Regions from separate parts of the Lentibacillus salinarum genome, predicted to be linked through region 1. Evidence: a T-box and tRNA genes for the amino acid it is inferred to sense, from the RefSeq annotation. Region 1 holds a T-box; the other holds one or more tRNA genes.
The links. A T-box is a leader RNA that pairs with one kind of tRNA and senses whether it is charged. The one in region 1 lies ahead of ACFQ4A_RS14630 (valine--tRNA ligase), so its partner is inferred to be a tRNA-Val.

Region 1 (4,421 bases):
ATTTCTTCGGTAATAAATGGCATATAGGGATGCAGCATACGCATCGTCTGATCAAGGACATGAGCGAGAACTGAACGTGTTGTCTGTTTCTGTTCCACGTCATCGCCATACAGCGGCAGTTTGGCCATTTCAATATACCAGTCACACAGTTCATCCCAGATGAAGTTGTATAAATGGCGACCTGCTTCACCAAATTCATATTTGTTCGTGTTTTTGGTAACCTGTTCGATTGTTTCATTTAATCGGGTCAAAATCCACTTATCTGCCAGTGACTTTTCCCTGTTCAAATCAATATCAGCATAGCTGAAGTTTTCCATATTCATTAAAGAAAAACGGGAAGCATTCCACACTTTGTTGGCAAAATTCCATGTGGCTTCAACCTTTTCCCAATGGAAGCGCAAATCCTGTCCCGGTGTCGAACCCGTTAATAAGAAATATCTTAATGAATCGGCACCGTACTTGTCAATCACATCCATTGGGTCAACCCCGTTGCCGAGCGACTTGCTCATCTTCCGCCCTTCTGCATCGCGAATCAGGCCGTGGATCAGCACGTCTTTAAACGGACGCTTACCCGTGAACTGTCTGGATTGGAAAATCATCCGGGCTACCCAGAAAAAGATGATATCGTATCCGGTAACAAGCACATCCGTCGGGAAATAACGTTTGAAGTCTTCTGCTTCTGTATCAGGCCAGCCCATTGTCGAGAACGGCCATAGTGCAGAAGAAAACCATGTATCGAGCACATCCTCATCCTGCTCCCAGTTTTCAATATCGGCCGGTGCTTCTTTGCCGACATACAGTTCACCTGTCTCTTTATGGTACCAGGCCGGAATCCTATGACCCCACCACAGCTGACGGGAGATGCACCAGTCACGGATATTTTCCATCCAATGCAGATACGTCTGCTCAAACCGCTCCGGTACAAAATGGACCTTACCATCATCATTTTGGAGATCAATCGCAGCATCTGCAAGTGGTTGCATGTTCACAAACCATTGCGTCGACAAATACGGCTCAACAACCGCGCCACTCCGTTCAGAATGGCCAACCTGATGCACATGGTCTTCAATGTCAAACAGAACACCTTGTTCCTGTAGATCTTTTACAATTTGTTTCCGGCATTCAAACCGATCCATCCCCTGATATCGGCCAGCGTTTTCATTCATTGATCCATCCTCATGCATGACCAGGACGCGCTGAAGATCATGACGGTTACCAATCTCAAAGTCATTCGGATCATGGGCAGGCGTTATTTTCACAGCGCCGGATCCCATTTCCATGTCGACATATGAATCCGCAACGATTTCCATCTCACGTCCGACAATTGGCAGGACAACCGTTTTGCCGATCAAATGCTGATAACGTTCATCATCGGGATGTACCGCAACCGCTGTATCCCCAAGCATCGTTTCCGGACGAGTTGTAGCGATTTCAATCGTTTCATCACTGTCTTTAATCGGATAACGCATATGGTAGAATTTGCCCTGAACTTCCGCGTATTCGACTTCGATATCAGAAAGAGCCGTCTTTGTATCCGGATCCCAGTTGATAATGTATTCGCCACGGTAGATCAGTTCTTTTTCATACAGGCTGACAAAAACTTCTCTCACAGCATCAGACAATCCGTCATCCAGCGTGAACCGTTCCCGTGAGTAATCCAGCCCAAGACCTAATTTTTCCCATTGTGACCGGATAAAATTAGCATATTCCTCTTTCCAGTCCCAGGAAACGTCCAAAAACTTCTCCCTCCCGAGATCGTGCCGGTTCTCGCCTTGTTCTTTCAGTTTGGCTTCCACTTTTGCCTGAGTCGCAATGCCCGCATGGTCCATGCCAGGCAGCCATAGCACATCATAGCCCTGCATCCGCTTCATCCGTGAAATCGTATCCTGCATTGTCGTGTCCCACGCATGACCCAAATGCAGGCGACCTGTCACGTTCGGCGGCGGAATGACAATGGTAAACGGCTCTCCCGCCCCATCCCCGGTCGCCTCAAAAAATTTGCCGTCCACCCAAAACCGGTAACGGTCTTTTTCAATGTCACGCGGATTATACTTGGATGACATGGATGTTTGATTTTCTGCACCCATCAAAAATTCCTCCCTTTTGCATTTTTTCGAGCCATTAAAAAAATCCTTCCATCCAAAAAAAGGACGAAAAGGATCTAATTCCGTGGTACCACCTTTATTCATGGGCAAACCATACCCATGCACTCTCATAACATGATAACGGACAGCAGCCGGCTCCCTCTACTGAATTCAAAGAAGCAGCATCATGGGCGACCTTCCAGAATAATACTACCCGGGAAATTCCCACCATCATTCCCTCTCTTCGTGGTCATCAATCTGTACTCTTCCCAATCATCGCTTATACATATTGATTTTATTTTACCGTTTTTTAATAACAAAATCAACTATTGGCATAAGGATGACACAAAACAGCCTGTCATATACATAGAATATGACAGTATACAGGAAGAGGTGAATGCAATATGGCCCGTTACTATCGCTACCGACTGCCACCATGGGCAAGAAACTGTATCATTGTCATTGAAAAAGTGACACTTCCAATATTAATGTTTCAATTAATCCGCACACTTCTTTTTCCGTCGTCTCTGGATGTCTTTTTGCTTGGGGCGCTCGTCGGGTTGTTTATTGCTTTTTATTTGGAATGGATTTAGGTTTCGGATTCATCAGCCGATTTAGAGCTGTCGTCAGTAAATTCCGCAAGTTCGGCCCACTCAAGGCCGAGTTTGATTCGCCGAAAAGCAGCTTCCAGCAATTGGGTCCATTTGATCATAGTTTGCTGGTTATGATTCGTAATATATTGATCAATCAGCGCTATGTAATGAGAAGGATCCAGTAAATAAATCGTCAACAGATGTCTTTCACTTGTTTTCAAGGGATTATACCGGTTATAGGCCGAAAATAAATCGCTTAATTGTGTGGGTTGCTGATCATAATGCCTTGTCAGACTGTGAAGCAGCCTGGACAGATCCACAACAGGGTGGTCATAGGCGGCCTGTTCCCAATTAAGCAAATATGTTTGCCGATGATGGCGGAAATGTGATAACGCTAAATGTCCGTGACATAAACTACCATACCACTCGTGCTCGCTTTCTAGCTCATCAATAAAACGGCCGATATGATGATCCAATTCTGCAAACACCTTCACCAGTACATGGAAATGTGTACAAACCTGTAGTTCAAACGGGGACATATAGCGATTTCGTTCAAACCGGTCCACGTACTTTAATAAGGCATGGTACGATTCGGCGTTTTTCCGCTGGTAATCTGAAAAATGACTTATAATGGAGGCTGTATCAATTGAAATAACCCGTCTTGTCCGGGCATGAACCTCCCCAATGGCTTCACAGGCATCGCGGATAACCTGCTCGTAACTTGGCTGATGGTCAGGAATCCATGGTGTCAGATAATAATAGGAATCTTCTGCTGTCACATATAAGTGGGATTGGCGGGTTAAGTACACCGGCAGAATCGTTGATAACTGCAAAGCATATGCCTGATGATAGACATGTTCCCATGCTGCCACCGTATTTTCCGTCAATCTGCTATGTTTCAGGGCATAGACATGATGGCCGTCACTCACTTTATAGAGACGTTGTGATACTTGCTCAATACGATACGGATGGACGCCATACGCTTTTAATATGTTCTTTATGGTTACCACACTGCGTTTTCACCACCTTCTCTTGAAAGGAACCCCGACATCACCTTTCCAGAATCAGATAATAGACTACCTGATTTAACCCATTGTTAAAGGAAGTAGATACCCCTTACCGGCAAAGCAAGGGGTCCTCATTGATCATGACTGTTTCTTATATGGAATATATAATAGTTGACCTTCTTCCAAATTGTCTTCAGCAAGGCGATTTTGTTTTAATAGTTGGAGTGCGGATATGTCATACCTTTCAGCAATGGACTCGACCGTATCGTTTCCCTGAACGATACACAGGCGCATTTTTGTATATGTTTCGTCGTCGCCATCACCCTTAAACATGTCTGCCAAGTAACGAACATCCTCTGGGGACGCCGAACTTTCATAACCTTCATAACTGTCATTGTCATAACCTGACTCTGTATACTCAACCACTGCTGGTGACGCCGCTGAACTCTCAGGTGATTCCGCTTCCGGTGGGTTCTTCGCCTGTTCCGGACTCTCTTTCTGATCGGTTCCGAAAAATTCAGCTAGTGTCTGAGATTTTTTATGTTTCCATCGTTCTTTTTCCGAAGAAGGTGATTCCACTTCCGGCTGCTGATCAGCCGTCTGCAGCCCTTCCTGGGACAAAACAGGAGGAGGCCCTGTATCACCGGTCTCATCCGGTTCCACTTCTTCCTTATCCAATTTTAAATCAAAGGCAAACGATTCGTCAGTCCGGACCGGAGCAGGTGACTCGGCTTGTG
Region 2 (4,421 bases), on a different contig from region 1:
CCATTAATATCCTCAATTTTAATTTATTCCCGCAAACAGAGCGTTTCCACACGACGTACCACTTGTATGAGGATGAGGAAAAATTCAAGTTGACGAATGTGATGGAATTCCACTTTGTTGAGATGTCCAAGTTAATCAAGGACTGGAAAGACGACAAACTGGATCCATGGAACGATGTGCTGGCTAGGTGGCTAATGTTACTTGGGATGGTGGATCACAGGAACGATGAAGTGTATGAAGACATTTACCGGGAACTGGAGGTGATAGCCATGAAGGATGAGTCATTACGCAGCGCGTTCGAAGGCTGGGAAGAATTAAGTATGACGGAGGAACAATATCTGGCTTATGAATCGCGTTTAAAACGGATAAGAGATGAGGAAGCTGCCGAACGCGAAAGGGAACTTCAAATACAAGAAGCGAAACAACGTGTACAAGAAGCGAAACAACGTGTACAAGAAGCGAAACAACGCGTACAAGAGGCGGAAAAGCAAGTACAAGAGGCAGAAAAACAAGCGCAAGAGGCGGGAAAACAAGCACAAAAGGCCGAAAAGGAAGGCAGAAGGCAAGGCAAACAAGAAGGTATACAGTCAGGAGAGAAAAATGCCAAAGAGGCAATTGCCCGCCGCCTTTTGGCAAAAGGTATGGAAATTGAAGTCGTTATAGAAACGACTGGCCTTCCAAAGGATACAGTTATTGAAATTCAGCGTGTGATGCAAGAATAGGCTTTATGATTGGATTGTTCAAACGGGTTTCCATTAAGTTGCCGGACTTAGTGGAAACTTTTTTAAACAACAACCTTTTGCGCAGCAATGAAAACTAACCATCATTAACTTGCTGTATCATTCAAAATTGCCTTAAAAGAAGTGCGATATCGACATGACACGAAAAAAAACATCCCAATCGAGTGAACGAGCTACCAATGACTTATGATCATTATGCTGATCTTCCAGATGATGGTCAGCGTTACGAGCTGGCTAACGGTGTATTGCAGACTATGTCACCATCTCCGCATCCATTACATCAATTGTTGAGTCAGTATTTATCTAAGCTGCTGATTCAAAGTTGCCAAAACGATAATATATAACCTTTACTGCTCCGATAGATGTTATACTGTCTGAGCATGAAGTAAGGCTGCCTGATCTTGTTATGGTTCATAAAATAAGACTTAAGATTGTAACAGATAAAGGGATTGAAGGCAGCCCTGATTTAGCAATCGAGGTATTTCGCCATCATCTATTAAGCGCGATCGCAAGGAAAAAATGAAAATGTATGCTAAATACGGCATAGCTGAATATTGGCTGGTTGACTCGGTACAGGAAGCACTTGAACAGTATACATTAGATGTGGATCACTATGACTTGAAGGAAATTTACCGGGAAGATGAAACCGAAACATCACCTCGTATGCAGTGCATCTCCTTTTCAATGAATGATATATTTTCGGATATACCCGATCTGCCGAATGCCTGAGTTCGCTAATAAAAACAGTCTATAACGAGAGGAAGGAATCATCTTGAATACATTCCCACTTTTAATCCTGCTCGCCATTATTGTCACGATTATGGAAATTTTCGTGGCGGTGTATTTAATTAAAAGACATGATATGAGTGTGTGGCGGTCACTCTATACATCATTGCCGGTTGTCGTGATTGTCTGGGTTGTCGCTTTTATGTATACTTAGCGATCAAATTTTTGACGTGTGACCAGCCTGTATATCACATATTGCACAAAGAAAACGGCAAAGGCCAATAAAATTAGTCTCACATAATACCAGGTGCCGGTCCCTAGCAAATCAAGCGGTGTGCTGGCGGTTGGTGTATGCGACAAGTATAAATAATTAGAACCCAACAGCGGATTGACCAAAAACCCGATGAGGACAGCATAGATCAGCAAATAGCCATATGTTTTCAGGAATGACTTGAATGTAATCGTGACGTGACTGGAAACGACTAAAAATATACTAGTCCATGAAATCGTCATGTGGTGGATAAAAAATTTCAAATAACGATAATGTGGAAAATCAAACGGTAATTCGGGCGTAACCAAAGCCAAAAACGATGGGATGAGTCCGATAAAAAATGTGATTTGGATTAATCGCTTGTTATGATTAATAAGAGCGATGGCGACGGTGATGCCAGCTATGCCACAGAGGTGAAGAAATAGATGCTCACGTAAACTCCAAATCCCATTTAAAGCGGTGTATGTCTGATAACTGACCTCGGATAAAATTAGGATGGTGAACAAGCTCCAGCGAATCATGTTGTAGGCGGCAGGATTGTTCAGGATTTTTTTGGCCAGCGACAAAAAAACCGCGACCCCGGCAAAATAAATCAATAAGGCGATAATATGACTCGCGCCGAACGCGTTGAAAGGTTCACCGTTTGCTTCCAGGAAAATAGTCCCCATCATGATCCTCTCCTGCACACGGATTTGAAGGTTACTTTTTGGTAAATTAAATTATAAAGGGAAAAGCTGAATTTGAAAATAAAAATTTTCCTTTACCCTCTTTACAAAGAAGGACAACCTGTATATAATAAAATCTGTCGGTTTTGGCTATACATACTTCAAAGCATGGCACACGCGCATTATGGCCCGTTGGTCAAGTGGTTAAGACACCGCCCTTTCACGGCGGTAACACGGGTTCGAATCCCGTACGGGTCACCAGCGGAGGATTAGCTCAGCCGGGAGAGCACTTGCCTTACAAGCAAGGGGTCGCAGGTTCGAACCCTGCATCCTCCACCATTTACTATGCCCGGTATAGATAAAATGAAATCGCGCAAGAATATTGACCAGGAGACGCCGGTCTAGCCCAATTGGCAGAGCAAGCCGCCAACATCACCGAGTAAGCTACCAAGTGCAGGCCTGCGAGGAGTGCAACATCACCGAATCAACTTGCAACACGACGAGCACACAAAATGATAACACACATAAGATTAAGACCACTATATTATCAAATGCCGGTCTAGCTCAATTGGCAGAGCAAGCCGCTAACATCACCGAGTAGGCTACCATGTGCAGGCCTGCGAGGAGTGCAACTTCATCGAATTCACTTGCAACACGACGAGCACACAAGATGATAGCACACAAGGAATTAAGAGAAGTTTCTAAAATATGCCGGTCTAGCTCAATTGGCAGAGCAACTGACTTGTAATCAGTAGGTTGGGGGTTCAATTCCTCTGGCCGGCACCATTAAATTTTTCATGTATAAAATAATACGTTGTTAGTAACAATAAGTACGGAGGGGTAGCGAAGTGGCTAAACGCGGCGGACTGTAAATCCGCTCCCTCAGGGTTCGGGAGTTCGAATCTCTCCCCCTCCACCATATTCCTGATTATTGGGCTATAGCCAAGCGGTAAGGCATCGGGTTTTGATCCCGTGATTCGCTGGTTCGAATCCAGCTAGCCCAGTCTTTTTTTATGTCTATTTTCAAAAAGGTGGTTTTATGTGTCGTCGCTTGCGAGGAGTGCCTGCTTCACCGAAACAGCATGCAACACGACGAGCACGACGCCGACATCATCGAATATGCGACTATGTGCAGACCTGCGAGGAGTGCAACTTCACCGAATTAACATGCAACACGACGAGCACCCCAAAGCACTTATAAGAGTGAATCACTAAAGTAAATGATATACTTTTTATAAAATCCACGAGCCATTAGCTCAGTTGGCAGAGCATCTGACTTTTAATCAGAGGGTCGGAGGTTCGAATCCTCCATGGCTCATCAGAACATAATACGTTAGCATAATTACATAACAGACGAAACGAGAGATAAACAAGGTTGTTATGGTGTTAACAGCCTTGTTTATTTGCATTTTTTCCTGTTTTTTTACATAATAGAAACAGTAAAATTGATAATCAATTAGTATGTCTTTCACATATTCATAATGCGTATAAAAGGATGAGACGGCATGGAAACTTCCAGAATTCCCGGCTTTTATAACATGACAGTTGAAGAGCGCCGCCAATTGCTGACCTCGATGGATCTGTTTACCGAAGACGATACGGCTTATTTATTTTCCAAACAGCCGTTAGCCATCGACACAGCTGATAATATGATTGAAAATGTGATTGGGACTTTCCCGCTGCCGTTGGGGTTGGGATTGAATTTCCTCATAAACGGGAAAGACTACGTTATACCAATGGCTATAGAAGAACCATCCGTCGTGGCTTCGGCCAGCCATATTGCGAAAATTGTCAGAGATGCTGGTGGGTTTACGACCGAAGCAACCGGCCGGGTGATGACCGGACAAATTCAGGTTGTCGGTTGCCCGGATTTCCATGCTGCCAAAGAAGCCGTTTTACGGAAAAAAGATAGGTTGCTTGAAGCAGCTGATAATGCTTACCCCAGTCTACTGAACAGGGGTGGCGGAGCAGAGGATCTGGATGTTCGAATACTAAATGAAGAGGCGGATTCCAAATATG

Region 2: it encodes a tRNA-Val, which carries the amino acid that the T-box ahead of ACFQ4A_RS14630 (valine--tRNA ligase) is inferred to sense. The anticodon was not compared.

Annotation. Positions count from the first base shown of each region.
Region 1 covers NZ_JBHTNH010000029.1:8,702-13,122, reverse strand. The annotation lists gene ACFQ4A_RS14630 (valine--tRNA ligase) at 1-2,087, opposite strand, end outside; T-box leader at 2,144-2,370, opposite strand; gene ACFQ4A_RS14625 (hypothetical protein) at 2,489-2,677, shown strand; gene ACFQ4A_RS14620 (phosphotransferase) at 2,674-3,687, opposite strand; gene spoVID (stage VI sporulation protein D) at 3,823-4,421, opposite strand, start outside.
Region 2 covers NZ_JBHTNH010000004.1:11,394-15,814, forward strand. The annotation lists gene ACFQ4A_RS04455 (Rpn family recombination-promoting nuclease/putative transposase) at 1-722, shown strand, start outside; gene ACFQ4A_RS04460 (Uma2 family endonuclease) at 920-1,084, shown strand; gene ACFQ4A_RS04465 (Uma2 family endonuclease) at 1,266-1,469, shown strand; gene ACFQ4A_RS04470 (hypothetical protein) at 1,513-1,680, shown strand; gene ACFQ4A_RS04475 (YwaF family protein) at 1,677-2,405, opposite strand; tRNA gene ACFQ4A_RS04480 (tRNA-Glu) at 2,589-2,663, shown strand; tRNA gene ACFQ4A_RS04485 (tRNA-Val) at 2,666-2,741, shown strand; tRNA gene ACFQ4A_RS04490 (tRNA-Thr) at 3,113-3,188, shown strand; tRNA gene ACFQ4A_RS04495 (tRNA-Tyr) at 3,237-3,321, shown strand; tRNA gene ACFQ4A_RS04500 (tRNA-Gln) at 3,335-3,406, shown strand; tRNA gene ACFQ4A_RS04505 (tRNA-Lys) at 3,648-3,720, shown strand; gene ACFQ4A_RS04510 (hydroxymethylglutaryl-CoA reductase, degradative) at 3,908-4,421, shown strand, end outside.